Alloalcanivorax dieselolei B5: one gene and its partner. The protein of the gene in region 1 interacts with the protein of each later gene in a pairwise test. Links are inferred from orthologs where the notes say so. Each region holds a gene or a part of one and is shown in the gene's direction. Other genes may lie near its edges.

Region 1 (7,274 bases):
TAGTGACTGGGAATATCCTGCTGATCCTCTCTGTGTCACAATGCGCCGCCTTCTCCGGCGGGTTGGGCGAGCCATTTATTGTCCCTGGCTCAAAGGCCCGTGATGCCGGTGGCGAACACGAGTGATCAGGTATTGGTAGTGCCTTGACCCGCGCCTGTTATCGCGCAAGCCGTTCTTCGAGTATGGGAAAGGGGGCAGCCCGTGTCGAATAACGAACGGCAATATGTGACGGCGTGGTTAAACGGATGCCGCATATTTGACGGTTTCGTGAAAGTTCGCCCATCTCCTTGATTTAGTTGATAATTGTTTCGAGACACCAATTCGTGCAGACACCGACGAGGCATTCCCCATGGAGTTCGTGACCACTTGCCTGCCGGGCCTGGCCCCGCTGCTGGCCGAGGAACTGGTGGAGCTGGGCATATCCGTAACAGAGACCGGTAACGCCCATGTCATCATCGACGGGCGTCAGGAAGACGGCTTGCGGGTGTGCCTGTGGTCACGCCTGGCGGAGCGTGTGCTGCTGCCGCTGGTGACCCTGGAAATCAGCGCCGAAGAAGCCCCGGAAGCGCTGGCGGCGGCGCTGGACTGGCCGGCCCTGGTGGCGGCTGGGGCGCCCTTGTTCCTCAATCTGGAGCACGGCAAGGGCGTACGCGGCGACAACCGCATCAGTACCCGGCGGCTGGCGCGGGCGCTGCCCCCGTCACTGCGTGTTTCGGACAGTGAACTGGGGGCGTGCTGCGTCCGCGGGCGTCTGGACGAGAATCAGGCTCATTTGTGGCTGGATCTGGCCGGCACACCGCTGCACCGGCGCGGCTATCGCCTGGCCGGTGGCCGCGCGCCGCTGCGCGAGAATCTGGCGGCGGGCGTACTGAGAGCCGGTGGCTGGCATCGCCAGGATCGTCCTTCCATGTTGCTGGATCCGTTCTGCGGTAGCGGCACCCTGTTGATCGAAGCGGCCTGGATGGCCGGCGGCGTGGCGCCCGGCGCCTTGCGTCAGGACTTCGGATTCATGGCCTGGCGCGGGTGCCGGCGGGCGCTGTGGGAAGGGCTGCGCGAAGAGGCCGCCGCCACCTTGCACGACCCGCTGCCATTGCCGCCGCTGAAGGGCTTCGACGTGGACAACCGGGCCATCCAGTACGCCATGGATAACGCCGAGCGAGCCGGGGTGCGCCGCTCGCTGCACCTGGAGCGGCGCGAGCTGGGTGCCCTGCGCCAGCGGGATCTGGGCGACACCGGACTGCTGGTGACCAACCCGCCCTGGGGCGAGCGTCTGGAGGAGCGGGAGCGTTCCGCCTGGCTGCACGCCGGTCTTGGCCGCCTGATGGGGCAAAGGGCCCCCAACTGGACCGCGGTGTTGCTGGGTACCGATGTCACCACTCTGGATCGTTGCGGCATGGAACTGCAAAGCCAGCACCGCTTGCTCAACGGGCCGCTGAAGAACTATATCCGCGTCTACCGGCCACGGCCGCCGGTGCCGGAATCGCCGCTGCGGGTGGCGCCGGAGCCCGGCTTCGCGCCGCCGGAAGGGGCGCTGCCGCTGCTGAACCGGCTGCGCAAGAACGGCAAACACCTGCGCCGCTGGCTGGAGCGCGAGGATATCCAGTCGTACCGCCTGTATGACCGTGATCTGCCGGAATTCAACGTGGCGGTGGATATTTATGGCGATCAGGCGCTGGTGCAGGAATTCAAGGCGCCGTCCTCGATTGATCCGGACAAGGCCAAGGAGCGCCGCCAGTGGGCGGTGAGCGCGGTGCGCTCGGCGCTGGCGGTGCATCGGGAGCAGGTTCATCTGCGCACCCGCGAGCGGCAGAAGGGGCACAGTCAGTATCAGAAGCTGGACAGCCGAGGCCAGTACAAGGTGGTACGCGAAGGGCGTGCCCATCTGCTGGTGAATCTCAATGACTATCTGGATACCGGCCTGTTCCTGGATCATCGGCCGATGCGGCTGCGGCTGGCGCAGGAGTCCGCCGGCAAGCGTGTCCTGAATCTGTTCGCCTACACCGGTGCCGCCAGTGTTCACGCTCTGGTGGGCGGCGCCCGCCGGGTGGTGACGGTGGACGCCTCGCGCCGTTATCTGGACTGGGCCGCCTGTAACCTGGCCTTGAACGGCTTTTCCAGTGACGCTCACCCGCTGGAGCGGGCGGATGTAATGAGCTGGCTGGAAACCTGCCGCGAACAGTTCGATGTGGTGTTCTGTGATCCGCCCACGTTTTCCAATAACAAAAGCCGCCAGGACTTCGTGGTCCAGGAGCATCACGGCGAATTGATCCGCCGTATTCTCAAACGGCTCGAGCCCGGTGGTGTCTTGTACTTCTCCTGCAACTTCCGCCGTTTCGAGCTGGATGAAAGCATTCGTCGCTGGTACCAGGTGGAAGACCTTACCCAATGGAGCACCCCGGAGGACTTCCGCCGCCACGGGCTGCATCGTTGCTTCGCCATCCGTCACGGGGAAACGCCATGACCGTCAAGCTTTACACCACCTTGGGATGCCATTTGTGCGAGCGGGCCCGGGACATGCTGTTGACCGTGGATCCGGTGCTGGCCATCGAGGCCGTCGACATCGCCGAGGACGACGATTTGATCGCCCGGTACGGTGAGCGGATCCCGGTCTTGCGCCGGGGGGATCAGGAACTGGCCTGGCCATTCGGACTGCTGGACGTGCGTGCGTTTCTGATGGGGGAACGGCTGGCCTGAGGGGGCTTGGAGAAATGAATTCGGAGAGTGCTACAAGGCCGCTGTAGGAGCTTGCCTTGCAAGCGAATTGGATTTTGATTTAAGCCCCCACGGCGGCTACTAGGCCGCCGGCCAATCCCGCTGCAAAAACGCCAGAGTATTGGCCAGGGTTTGCTGGGCCAGGGCTTGCGTCGTTTCGCCCCGCAGGGTCGCCACCCGTTCGCCGATCCAGGGCAGCAGGCAGGGTTCATTGCGTCGTTTTTTCGCCGGAGGCTCCGGCAGGTCCCGTGGCAACAGGTAAGGCGCGTCGGTTTCCAGCAGCAGCCGGTTGCCGGGAATGTGCGGCACCAGTTCGGCCAGTTCCCGGCCGCGCCGTTCGTCGCAGACCCAGCCGGTGATGCCGATGAAGCAATCCAGGTCCAGGTAGTCGAACAGGGGCCGGCGCTGGTCGGTGAAACAGTGCACCACGACAGCGGGCAAACGGTCCCGCCAGGCCTTGAGCATCGGCAGGAAGCGATCATGGGCGTCCCGCTGATGCAAAAACACCGGCTTGTTCAGCCCGGCGGCCAGTGCCAGCTGCGCTTCGAACGCTTTTTCCTGATCCGGGCGCGGGGAGAAATCCCGATTAAAGTCCAGGCCCATCTCGCCAGCCGCCGCCACCGCCGGTTGCTCCAGCAGTTCCCGTAATTCCGACAGGACCTCGTCGTTACAGAAGCGGGCACTATGCGGGTGCAGGCCGGCGGTACAGAGCAGGCCCTGATCGGGGTAGCGTTGGCACAGCGCCAGCGCTTGCCGGGATTCCTCGACGTTGGTGCCGGTCAGCAGCAGGCGGTTGACGCCGGCCTGCCGGGCCCGTTGTAGTACCGCTTCACGGTCGTCAGCGAACTGGCGATCGGTGAGGTTGACGCCGATGTCCGCCCATTCACACTCAGTGGATCCCGGCATGCTCATCCGGCGCCTTGCCCCTGAACCGGTGTCAGGTCGCCCAGCCGTTCCTCAAGCCGCTCACGCAGGTCCTCCACCCGGCGCCGGTTGGCGCCGAAATCGTAGTATCCGACCCGGGACGCGGAGCGCACTTCAATACCGCCATTCTCGTGCACATAGAAAGTGACGTCATCAACGAAGCGAAGCACGCGGCTGGTGAAACGGGCTTGCAAGCGGGCTGGCCCAACCTGCTCAAAACTGACACGGGGCAGGGTGGCCAGCACGTCGCTCAGCAGTTTGAGACTGCCGGCACGATCGGCGTAGCCGGGAAGAGGTTCCACCCGATGCCGTTCATCCGTGGCCAGGCTGGACACGCAATTGGGCGAGGACGGGCAGGGCGCTAGCAAACGGGTATCGTTCATGGCAAAGCTACTCAGCAATAACAAACCACAGGCACAGAGAACACGGCGGACATGCCGTGAGAGAACCCGTGATGCGCCCCCGGCGCTTGGCATCCGCTGGGACGCCCGACCCTCCCTGGCACGTCGACTGATGTCGCCGTTATCACTGTGCTTATCCTTGGTCCTGACCGTCCTGTTCATGGAGGCTCCGTCTCATGGTGCTTCCCATGGTGCCTCCATGGCGTCTACGGAAGGTCATGGCCTTTCATTCCCTGGCCATCAATGTGGCGACAACAGGACCACAGGTGCCATGGAGAAAACGCAAATGCGTGCGTAGTCTAACCGGCACTAATGCATTTTGTCTCTTCGGGGGCGACTTAATGCGAGTTCGGATCACGGATCAGGCCGACGAACACACCTTCGATGATCAGTTGATCCGCGGGCACCTGGATCGGTTCGTAGTCTTCGTTGGCCGGTAACAAAGTGGCGTCGGATTTGTTCAGCCGCAGTGTCTTCACCGTCACCTCCTCGCCGATACGGGCGACCACGATTTCACCGGAACGGGCCGTTTCGCTCTTGCGCACGGCGATCAGGTCGCCGTCGAAGATGCCGGCGTCGATCATGCTGTCCCCCTGCACCTTGAGCAGGTAGGTGGGCCGTTGACGAAACAGTCCGCGTGGCACCGGTACCGTGCGCTGCACGTTTTCCACCGCCTCGATCGGGGTGCCGGCGGCCACCTTGCCCACCACTGGCAATTCGTCCTCGTCGCCGAGAGCGGACTCCAAAAGCTGAATGCCGCGGGAGCGGTCGCTGTGCAGGCGGATATAGCCCTTGCGCTCCAGCGCCCGCAGGTGATCGGAGGCGGCGTTCTTGGACTGGAACCCCATGCGTTCGGCGATTTCCGCCCGGGTGGGGGCCATGCCGGTGTCCGCCTGTGAGTCACGGATGCAATCCAGCACCTGCTGCTGGCGGAGGGTCAGTTTGCTGCTCATGTCGGTCTCCTGTGGTGGCCGGGCGCGGCGGTATCCGGCTCGGATTGAGACGGTGCGGCGCCGCGGACGCCTGTTCCGTTCCGTCGCGAAACCCTGCGGCGACGGGAATGGAATACTGATAATACGAACAGTATAATATGTCCAGTGTTTTTGTCATCCCCGATGTTGTTGCAAGGCGCTCTCCGCTCGCCTTGCACGGCCATCCAAGCTAGGCTATGCGCTCGGCGCTTCCCGGGGGGGAGGCGTCATCGTGCCGCTGTATTCGCTGCTAAAGCCGCTTCCCGCGGAGGGGCTACGGAGCCACTGTGGGAGCTTGCCCTGCAAGCGAATAGCGCTGCATTCCAAGAATTCGCTTGCAGGGCAAGCTCCTACAGCAGCCATTTCAGCGAATGGTGGGGCTGCGGCGATTGGGGGAGAAATGAAGCAGGCCGAGTGGCAACGTTCTCAGCAGGCGCGGGTGGAGTCGTTACTTTCCGGCGTGCCGTTTTTCAATGAAGTGTCCCGTGACGATGCCGACCAGCGAGCCTTGCTGCTGGCCGGGACCCGGATTCTTGAAGCCGCGCCGGGCGAGGTGGTGATTCAGGCTGGAGCCGAGGCCCGCGGGCTCTATTTTTTGCTGCGTGGAGAGCTGTGGGTGCTTGGTGAGGGCACACCGCCGCCAGTGGTGTACCGGGTGTCTCCGGGGGAGGTGTTTGGCGCTTTGTCCCTGCTGCTGGCGACGCCGCGCAGCGCCACCTTGAAGGTGGCGGAAAAAGTGGCGGAGGGAGACCGGGCGAAACCGGCGGTGCTGGCGCGCTTGTCGTTCGCCGATTTCGATGAGCCGCGGGTGGCTCTGTTCAGTCTTGGAACGCGCCTGGCGCTGTTTCACATGCTGGTGCATCAGATTCGCTGGGCGGTGGAGGTGCAGCGTCTGGCGGCGCCGGACGCGGAATTGGAAGCGGCCCTGCGCAAGATCCCGGTTTATCACGGCGAGAAGGAAACCGCACAGGAACTGGCGGCGCTGCGTGAACAGGCGCGGGCGCTGGCGGCGCTGTTATGCCGCTGGAACGACCACCCTCGTGCCGGGCCGGCGATGACGTAACGGATCGACCCGGCCGGGCTGGTGGCCGGGCTGCCGCATGATTCGCGGACGGGTGAGGCGGGCCGGTGCCGTCAGTCCGATTTCTTGTCCTTGCGCTGGACTTTCACCGCCAGCACGTCGCAATGGGCGCCGGGTACCAGGCCTCGGGCAGTGGAGCCCAGCAGCAGAGCCAGGCCGCTGCGGGTGTGGCTGCCCACCACGATCAGATCCACGCCCAGGGCATCGGCCTTGTCGACGATGGTCTTTTCGATGGAACCCAGCTCCACGTGGATGCGATCCTCGCCGATCTGGTACTGGCGGGCGTATTCCAGTGCGGTTTCGCGGGCCTGCTTGACCAGACCGCTTTGCAGGTCGGTGACGTCCATGGGCACATCCGCCCCATAGGCCAGGGCCAGCGGCTCGATCACATGAATCAGATGCAGCTCGCCGGTGGCGTTACCTTCCAGCACCCCGGCGGCACGGCACAGGATGTCGGCGGACTCGTCACTGCAATCGATGGCGACAAGAATTCTTTGATACGGAGCAGTCACGGCGATCTCCCTCGAACGCTTTTCACCGAGTATAGCCCGCTCCCGGGAAGCGGTCGATTGATGCTGATCAAGGCCCGCCCGGCGGGCGATCCGGCCCGGGCGGGAAGGCCATGGGCAGGGCCCCCGGGAGGCACCGAAAAGGGATTGTGCCACCCCGAAGCTTGACCGGACGTTAGCGCCGCTGTCTAAATAGGCGCCCCTGAGGGCCCCCGAAACGGGGCCTGGACATCGTATCCGGCCGGGGAAGGCCGGATCGACCGACTTCTCGGTAATTCAGTAGTGGGTGACGAACGTAATGGGTAAGTCCCTGGTAATTGTGGAGTCGCCGGCCAAGGCGAAAACCATTAACCGCTATTTGGGCGATGACTTCATCGTCAAGTCCAGTGTGGGCCACGTGCGCGATCTGCCGGTCAGCGGCGGTGGCAAAAAGTCCACGCCCCAGGAACGGGCCAAGGAGGCGGCCTATACCCGTTCGCTGCCAAAGGAAGAGCGCGAGGCCTATAAAAAGAAGAAAGCGCAGTCTCAGCTGATCAACCGCATGGGGGTGGACCCGGAGCACGGTTGGAAGGCGCACTACGAGATCCTGCCCGGCAAGGAAAAGGTCATCGATGAACTCAAGCGCCTGGCCGTCAACGCCGAGCGCATCTATCTGGCCACTGACTTGGACCGCGAA
Region 2 (7,298 bases), 1.3 Mb from region 1 along the record:
GCCATCAACTGCAACTTGAGATGTTCCAGATACGATCGCAACGACAGGCCGATGGTGGTGATGAAAGTGAACAGAAGCACCCCCCAAACCACCTGAGTCTCACGGAACGCCAGGGCGATCAGTACCGGGGTGAAAGTACCGAGGGTCTCCACGCCAATCAGGCTGCGCATCAACAGCACCAGCAGCACCCCCACCGGAATCATGATCAGGATCCGGTGGAGCTGTTGTACCGGTAGCGGCAAATCATAGAGCGAGAAATCGATGAAGCTGGAAACGTCCTGGGAACTCAGCGTCTGCGCCAATTGCAGAGCGCTCATTTCATTCTGGTGAACGCTGAACTTCACCTCCGCGTTGCGGCCACCATCCAGGCTGTACAGGGGCGCCTGTCCACTCCACCACACCAGACGGTCCTCCGGCAGCCCCTGCTGACCGGTATTGGGGTTGAAATACAGCCAGGCATCGCCGTTGTAGGAACGCAACCATAACTCCGGCTGCTGATTCTGCACCTCGGACAGACGCAGGGTGTACACCGGCTCCGCCGGGATGTGCGCCACCGCCAGCAGCAGATCCACCACCCGGGCCCGGTTCTCCGGCGCCATGTTCCCACCCAGCAACAACCGGACATTATCGTTGTCGTCGCGGCTATTGACCCGTTTGATGGTCTCGCTGATGAAGGTTTCGATGTCCGCGGAATGCTGGCGAATCGGTGCCAGCAGGGCGTCGGCGGCCACTTTTTCCGCCCCGGACAGCGTCGGGCTGGGGCGGAATTGCGGCCCGGGTTCCTTCGCCTGACCGCCGGGCTCGGCGAAACGGGGGGTGATCAGCAATCGGTAATACAGGCTCTGCCGCCCCTCCACCCGACGGCTGGACCAGGTCACCAACCGGTTGCCACCCTCACGGCTGACGTTGACGCCATAGTTATTGGAGATAAAGCTTTCATTCAGCGTGGTGAAACCACTGTCCAGTGGTGGCACGAACATTCGCACCTTCACCGGGTGGTTACCCCTGGCCTGAAACTGGACCTGAGCATCCACCACCCAGACCGGATCGGTTTCACTTTCGGTAACCGGCACTTTCTGAATCAGAATCTGGTAGGCCATGCTGCCTATGCCCAGAACCAACAATGCCACGGCCAGCAGCCGCGCGTGCAGTTTCACAGAACCCATGTTCCAGCCTTATTCGGTTTCTTCGGCCGCCAAGCCGACGGTGTCTTCCCTGGAGCAGGATGGCGCACCCCCGCTCATGGATTGTGCCGGGTCCACCAGAGCCCCCAGCGAAACCAGCGCCTCGGATCCCACCAGCAGCGGGAACCGGAAGTCACTGCGATCGGTCAGATTGACGTCCACCTGCCGGGCCCGGTCACGGACACACAGCGTCAATTCCACCACCGGACGGCGGCTGTAGCCCGGCGCCCCGTCGATCTGGTTTTCGGCACGGCGTTTGATACGCACATGTTTGGACAGTGGCAGTTCAAGCGTGCGCCACTGATCCTGCTCCAGCCCGATTTTCTCGCGCTGCTCTGGCACCATCCACAGATCAAAGGATACCCAATCCTGTCCATCCCGCTTGAAAGTCCGGATTTGCCGGGCACTGAGCGAAGCGGACTGGGCTCCGGTGTCCAGTTTAGCGGGCAGCGCGATACCCAGCTCTTCGATCATGATCTCTTCGTTGAGGCCCAGAATGATCTTTCCGGGGTCCTCGCCGTCGGCGACGGCCTTGATGGGCAGGGCCAGACAAAACGCTATCGCCACTGCATACCTTATGCCGCACGCACACCCAAACCGCATATAGCGAATACCTTCCTTGTCCAGAACCACATTGGAGAAATGCCACCACGAGCAGGCTGATATGCCAATCCGGGCAGCCCGGGAAGCCAGGGAGGCTCGAAACGGATCGTCATCGACGGGCAGTGTATGACCGGTACGACCCCGTTTGGTTGCGCCATTCTAGGCGAATGCGCACTACCTTGAAGCAACAACCGCAAAATCGTGAACCGGGTCGCATTCTCTCATAGCCCGCGGGCGCCGCCCACTGTCACCGGCGGTTAGCCATACGCCCGACAAGACGGTGGCTTCGGTAGCCAAGGGGACTGTACAATGCGCTCCCGCCGTGGCCCCGCCACGGCCTTATTACTCGCTTCGGAGCCTGTTTCGTGATTGAACGTCTGCGCAATATCGCCATCATCGCCCACGTTGACCACGGCAAGACCACCCTGGTGGACAAGCTGTTGCAACAGTCGGGCACACTGGGAGACCGCGCCGGCGACGTCGAGCGGGTAATGGACTCCAACGACCTGGAGAAGGAACGAGGCATCACCATCCTCTCCAAGAACACCGCCCTTAAATACGGCGACTACCGTATCAATATCGTCGACACCCCTGGCCACGCCGACTTCGGTGGCGAGGTGGAGCGCGTCATGTCGATGGTGGACTCGGTGCTGCTGCTGGTGGACGCGGTGGACGGCCCCATGCCGCAGACCCGCTTCGTGACCCAGAAAGCGTTCGCCGCCGGCCTCAAGCCGATCGTGGTGATCAACAAGATCGACCGCCCCGGCGCCCGCCCGGACTGGGTCATGGATCAGGTGTTCGATCTGTTCGACAATCTCGGCGCCAGCGACGAGCAGCTGGACTTCCCGGTGGTGTACGCCTCCGCCCTGAACGGCATCGCCGGCCAGGAGCCGGATCAGATGGCGGAAGACATGACCCCGCTGTTCCAGACCATCATCGACCGGGTGCCGGCACCGGAAGTGGATGCCGACGGCCCGTTCCAGATGCAGATTTCCTCGCTGGACTACAACAGCTACCTGGGCGTGATCGGCATCGGTCGTATCAAGCGTGGCCAGGTAAAAGCCAACTCGCAGGTGAAGATCATCGATCGCGAGGGCAAGGTACGTAACGGCCGGATACTGCAGATCATGGGGCACCATGGTCTGGAGCGGGTGGATGTCAGCGAGGCCGGCGCCGGCGATATTGTCTGTGTCACCGGCATGGACCCGCTGGATATTTCCGACACCCTGTGCGACCCGAACAATGTCGAGGCCCTGCCACCGCTGACCGTGGACGAGCCCACCGTGAGCATGGTGTTCCACGTTAACACCTCGCCGTTCGCCGGCCAGGACGGCAAGTTCGTCACCAGCCGCCAGATTCGTGAGCGCCTGGAGGCGGAGCTCAAGCACAACGTAGCCCTGCGCGTGGAAGAAACTGGCAGCGCCGACCAGTTCCGTGTCTCCGGCCGTGGCGAACTGCACCTGTCGGTACTGATCGAGAACATGCGCCGCGAAGGCTTCGAGCTGGCCGTGGGCCGCCCGCAAGTGATCGTGCGCGAAGTGGACGGCCAGAAGCAGGAGCCTTACGAGAATGTAATGGCCGACGTGGAAGAACAGCACCAGGGCGCGATCATGGAACACCTGGGCCTGCGCCGCGCCGAGATGACCAACATGGAGCCCGATGGCAAAGGCCGTGTACGCCTGACCTTCGTCGTGCCCAGCCGCGGCCTGATCGGCTTCCGCAGTCTGTTCCTGACACTCACCTCCGGCACCGGCATCCTCAACAGCACCTTCAGTCACTACGGTGAGTACAAACCCGGCGACATGGCCCAGCGCAACAATGGCGTGCTGGTCTCCATGGTCAAGGGCAAGGTGCTGGCGTTCGCCCTGTTCAATCTGCAGGAGCGTGGCCGCATGCTGATCGACCCCAACGTGGAAGTTTACGAAGGCCAATTGATTGGTATCCACAGCCGGGGCAATGACCTGGTGGTGAACCCCACCAAGGGCAAGCAGCTCACCAACATGCGCGCCTCCGGCACCGACGAGAACGTGATTCTCACCCCGCCGGTGCGCTTCAGCCTGGAACAGGCCCTGGACTTCATCGAGGACGATGAGCTGGTGGAGGTCACCCCGCACTATCTGCGCCTGCGCAAGAAATTGCTTACCGAAACCGAGCGCAAGCGCGCCAGTCGTTAAAATCCCGCCTCAGAGCCAGTCCTTAGCGCCGCTCCATTTTTTGGGGCGGCGCCGATTTTAAGCAATTATTTTCGCCCGCATATGCACTAAAACCAGTCTGTTTTTAGGCTTTTGGTGAACGTTCTGTAAAAAAGCCCCCGCATGGATATCGACGGCAAAAGAATCCCCCTAATGTCTTTAATTCCACATGGAGGAATCAAGGGGAACGAGACGATGAAACCCTCTCTTTTACTTTTGCCGCTTGCCGCCGCCCTTCTGGCCACCGGCTGTGCCAGCCAACAAACCACCACCATGGACAGCAGCGCCGACAACCAACGTCTGCAACAACTGGAGCAGGAAAACCAGCAACTACGCGCCCAATTGGGCAATGAGCAGCCCGCGCCCGCATCTCAGGCCCCCGATCTGCTGCCACCGAACGCCAAACCCGGACACTGTTACGCCCGAGTGGTGATTCCGGAAACCTATAAAACGGAAATGGAACGGGTCATGGTGTCGGCGGAAGACACCAAACTCACCACCACTCCCGCTCGTTATGAAACCGTGCAGGAACGGGTGCTGGTGAGAGAAGCCACCACCAAGCTGATCACCAAGCCGGCGGAATACCGCACGGTCTCCGAACAGGTGCTGGTGCGTCCCGCCTACACCACCTGGAAAAAAGGCCGCGGCCCGATCGAGCGAATCGACCAGGCCACCGGCGAGATCATGTGTCTGGTGGAAGTGCCGGCGGAATACAAAACCGTCCAGCGCAAGGAGCTGGTGCAGCCGGAACGGGTGGAGGAAGTCGCCATCCCCGCCGAATACAAGACCATCGAAGTGGTCAAGCAGGTGGCACCACCGCAGACTCACAAACAGGTTATTCCCGCTCAATACCGGGATGTTCCGAAGCAGGTGAAAGTCACCAACGCCGACATGGAATGGCGTGAAATCCTGTGCGAAACCAACACCACTCCGGACGTGGTCCGCCGTCTGCAACAGGCGCTCAAGAACGAAGGCTACGATCCGACCTGGGTGGATGGCGTTTATGGCAGCCGCACCCGGGCCGCCGTCATCGCCTATCAGAAGGACAATAATCTGCCTTCCGGTCAGTTGACCATGCGCACCCTCAACGAACTGGGCGTGAAACTCTGACCTCACCGCCCACGGCGGGCCCCGCCCGCCGTGGCCTCCCCTGTCTTTTTGCCCGCATAGCCGCCGGACACGCTATACTCCCTCCCCCTTCCGGCTTCCTTGTGCCCCTCAAATGCTGCACGTTGCCCTGTACCAACCGGAAATCCCGCCGAACACCGGCAATATCATTCGCCTCGCCGCCAATACCGGCGCCGGGCTGCATCTGATCGAGCCGCTCGGTTTCAGTCTGGATGAAAAGCGCCTGCGGCGCGCGGGGCTGGACTATTCGGAATGGGCGAGAGTGACCGTGCACCCGGATTTCGAGGCCTTCCTGGCCGCCATGGCCGGGGCTCGCCTGTTCGCTCTGACCACCAAGGGCCACACCACACCCAGTGACACCCGGTTCGAGGACGGCGATGTGCTGCTGTTCGGCCCGGAAACCCGGGGATTGCCCGCGGAGATCCTGGACCGGCTGGCGCCGGCGCAACGGCTGCGGCTGCCGATGGTGGCCGACAGCCGCAGTCTCAACCTGAGCAACGCGGTGGCGGTAACCCTCTACGAGGCCTGGCGCCAGTTGGGGTACCCGGGCGCGGTGACAGGCTGATCGCGGCTGGTGAGCCGCGATGTCATCCGTCAGTATCGTCTTTACTGAACCGTCACGCTCTCGTTGCCTTCCGCCTGCTGTTGACGCTGTTGCTGGTACAGAGCGTCGAAGTTCAGCGGCTGCAATACCATCTGCGGGAAAGACGCCTTGGACACCAGATCCGACACCACTTCGCGCACGTAAGGGAACAGCAGATTGGGGCAATAAGCGCCGAGCAGCTGATTACGCTCCTCGTCTTCGATACCGACCAGAGTGAAGATGCCGGCCTGTTTTACTTCCACCAGATAAAAGGTTTTCTCTTCCCCTTCATCCTTGGCGGTCACGGTCACCGTCACTTCCACCTCGTACTCGTTGGAGTCACCGAGCCGGCGGGCATTGTTGTTCAACTGAACATTGACCTTCGGCTTCCACTCCTGCAGGAAAATCTCGGGCGCGCCCGGGCACTCGAAGGAAGCGTCCTTCAGGTACACGCGCTGCAGTTGAAATACTTTTTCCTGTTGATCCGCCATCATTATCTCCATGGTTTGCAAGGCCGCCCCCGGCGACCCGTGTTATTCGGCAAGCAAGGCATCCAGCTTGCCCGCCCGTTCCAGGGCGTAAAGTTCATCGCAGCCCCCCACATGGTGCGGCCCGATCCAGATTTGCGGCACGGTACGCCGGCCGCTGCGTTCCATCATCTCCTGGCGTCCTCCGGCAACACGATCCACATCGATTTCATGAAGCCGCGCCGCCTTCGACACCAACAAACTTTTGGCCCGCCGGCAGAAAGGACACCACGAGGTGGTGTACATTGTCACCTCGGCCATACTGCCACCTCGGCCATCAGGCCTTCACCACCGGCAGGTTATCATTGCGCCAGGCGTTGATGCCGCCCTGAATGCGGTAAAGGTTGGGAATCCCCTTGCCACGCAGCTGACGCCCCAGGTGTGACGACTGATTGCCCATTTTGCAGGCCAGAATCACGGGACGGTCCTTATAGGCCTGTAGCTGCGAAAGCTGATCCATGACCTGCCCGGAGGGGATATTGACACTACCAGCGATGTGGCCGGCGCGGAACTCCTCGCCGTCACGCAGGTCGATGATCACGCCGTTTTGCTGGTTGATCAGATTGGTGGCCAATTGCGGACTGATGGGCTTGCCCCCACGCCGGGACTCAATCGTGAAGAAAACAGCCCACAACAGAAAGAAGGCGGAGACCAGAAGATAATGGTTGCTGGCAAACTCGATCAAACGATCCATGGTTGCGTTCCTGCCGAGGTAAAATCGGCGCCAAGTATACACATCGGGGGCCGGTTACGGTAAAACCCGCTGCCATGAGACGTCTTTTTCCCCTGCTCCTGCTGTTGAGCCTGGTTGCCCGGGCGGACGATCCGTCCGCCAAGCAACTGGAAGCCCTGAAGGAGCGCATCCGCGAGCTGACCTCGGCTCAGAATCAGGACCTGGAGCGCCGCGACGACCTGCAGGCGAAGCTGCGTGATACCGAAAAACGCATCGGTACCCTGGGCCGTGAACAACGCCACCTGGACCGGGAGGTCCAGGACGCCGAGCAACGTCTGGCCGAGACCGAACAGCGCCAGGCCGAACTGGCGGCGGAGAAGAAGGTTCAATTGTCGTGGCTGGCCCGCA

The links.
Region 2: the proteins of rlmKL (region 1) and typA interact in binary tests that used the Escherichia coli proteins (3 or more experiments, as listed by UniProt). The link is inferred for Alloalcanivorax dieselolei B5 from one-to-one orthologs.

What each region holds. Positions count from the first base shown.
Region 1 is NC_018691.1:1,962,200-1,969,473, forward strand. The notes cover bases 1-2,905. They hold rlmKL (bifunctional 23S rRNA (guanine(2069)-N(7))-methyltransferase RlmK/23S rRNA (guanine(2445)-N(2))-methyltransferase RlmL), read left to right. Parts: upstream 1-349; coding sequence 350-2,461; downstream 2,462-2,905. Other genes in these bases: B5T_RS08900 (glutaredoxin family protein), read left to right, coding at 2,458-2,694; B5T_RS08905 (TatD family hydrolase), read right to left, coding at 2,794-2,905. Also shown: more of B5T_RS08905, read right to left, coding at 2,906-3,618; B5T_RS08910 (DUF1499 domain-containing protein), read right to left, coding at 3,621-4,019; transcriptional repressor LexA, read right to left, coding at 4,376-4,990; B5T_RS08920 (cyclic nucleotide-binding domain-containing protein), read left to right, coding at 5,409-6,071; B5T_RS08925 (universal stress protein), read right to left, coding at 6,143-6,601; topA (type I DNA topoisomerase), read left to right, coding at 6,897-7,274. UniProt on the Escherichia coli protein: Specifically methylates the guanine in position 2445 (m2G2445) and the guanine in position 2069 (m7G2069) of 23S rRNA. Methylation occurs before assembly of 23S rRNA into 50S subunits.
Region 2 is NC_018691.1:636,045-643,342, reverse strand. The notes cover bases 1,628-4,556. They hold typA (translational GTPase TypA), read left to right. Parts: upstream 1,628-2,152; coding sequence 2,153-3,961; downstream 3,962-4,556. Other genes in these bases: B5T_RS03010 (peptidoglycan-binding domain-containing protein), read left to right, coding at 4,175-4,556; B5T_RS03020 (ATP-dependent zinc protease family protein), read right to left, coding at 1,628-1,751. Also shown: B5T_RS03025 (inactive transglutaminase family protein), read right to left, coding at 1-1,166; more of B5T_RS03020, read right to left, coding at 1,176-1,627; more of B5T_RS03010, read left to right, coding at 4,557-5,089; tRNA (uridine(34)/cytosine(34)/5-carboxymethylaminomethyluridine(34)-2'-O)-methyltransferase TrmL, read left to right, coding at 5,202-5,672; protein-export chaperone SecB, read right to left, coding at 5,714-6,181; grxC (glutaredoxin 3), read right to left, coding at 6,224-6,478; B5T_RS02990 (rhodanese-like domain-containing protein), read right to left, coding at 6,495-6,911; B5T_RS23710 (murein hydrolase activator EnvC family protein), read left to right, coding at 6,986-7,298. UniProt on the Escherichia coli protein: A 50S ribosomal subunit assembly protein with GTPase and nucleotide-independent chaperone activity, required for 50S subunit assembly at low temperatures, may also play a role in translation.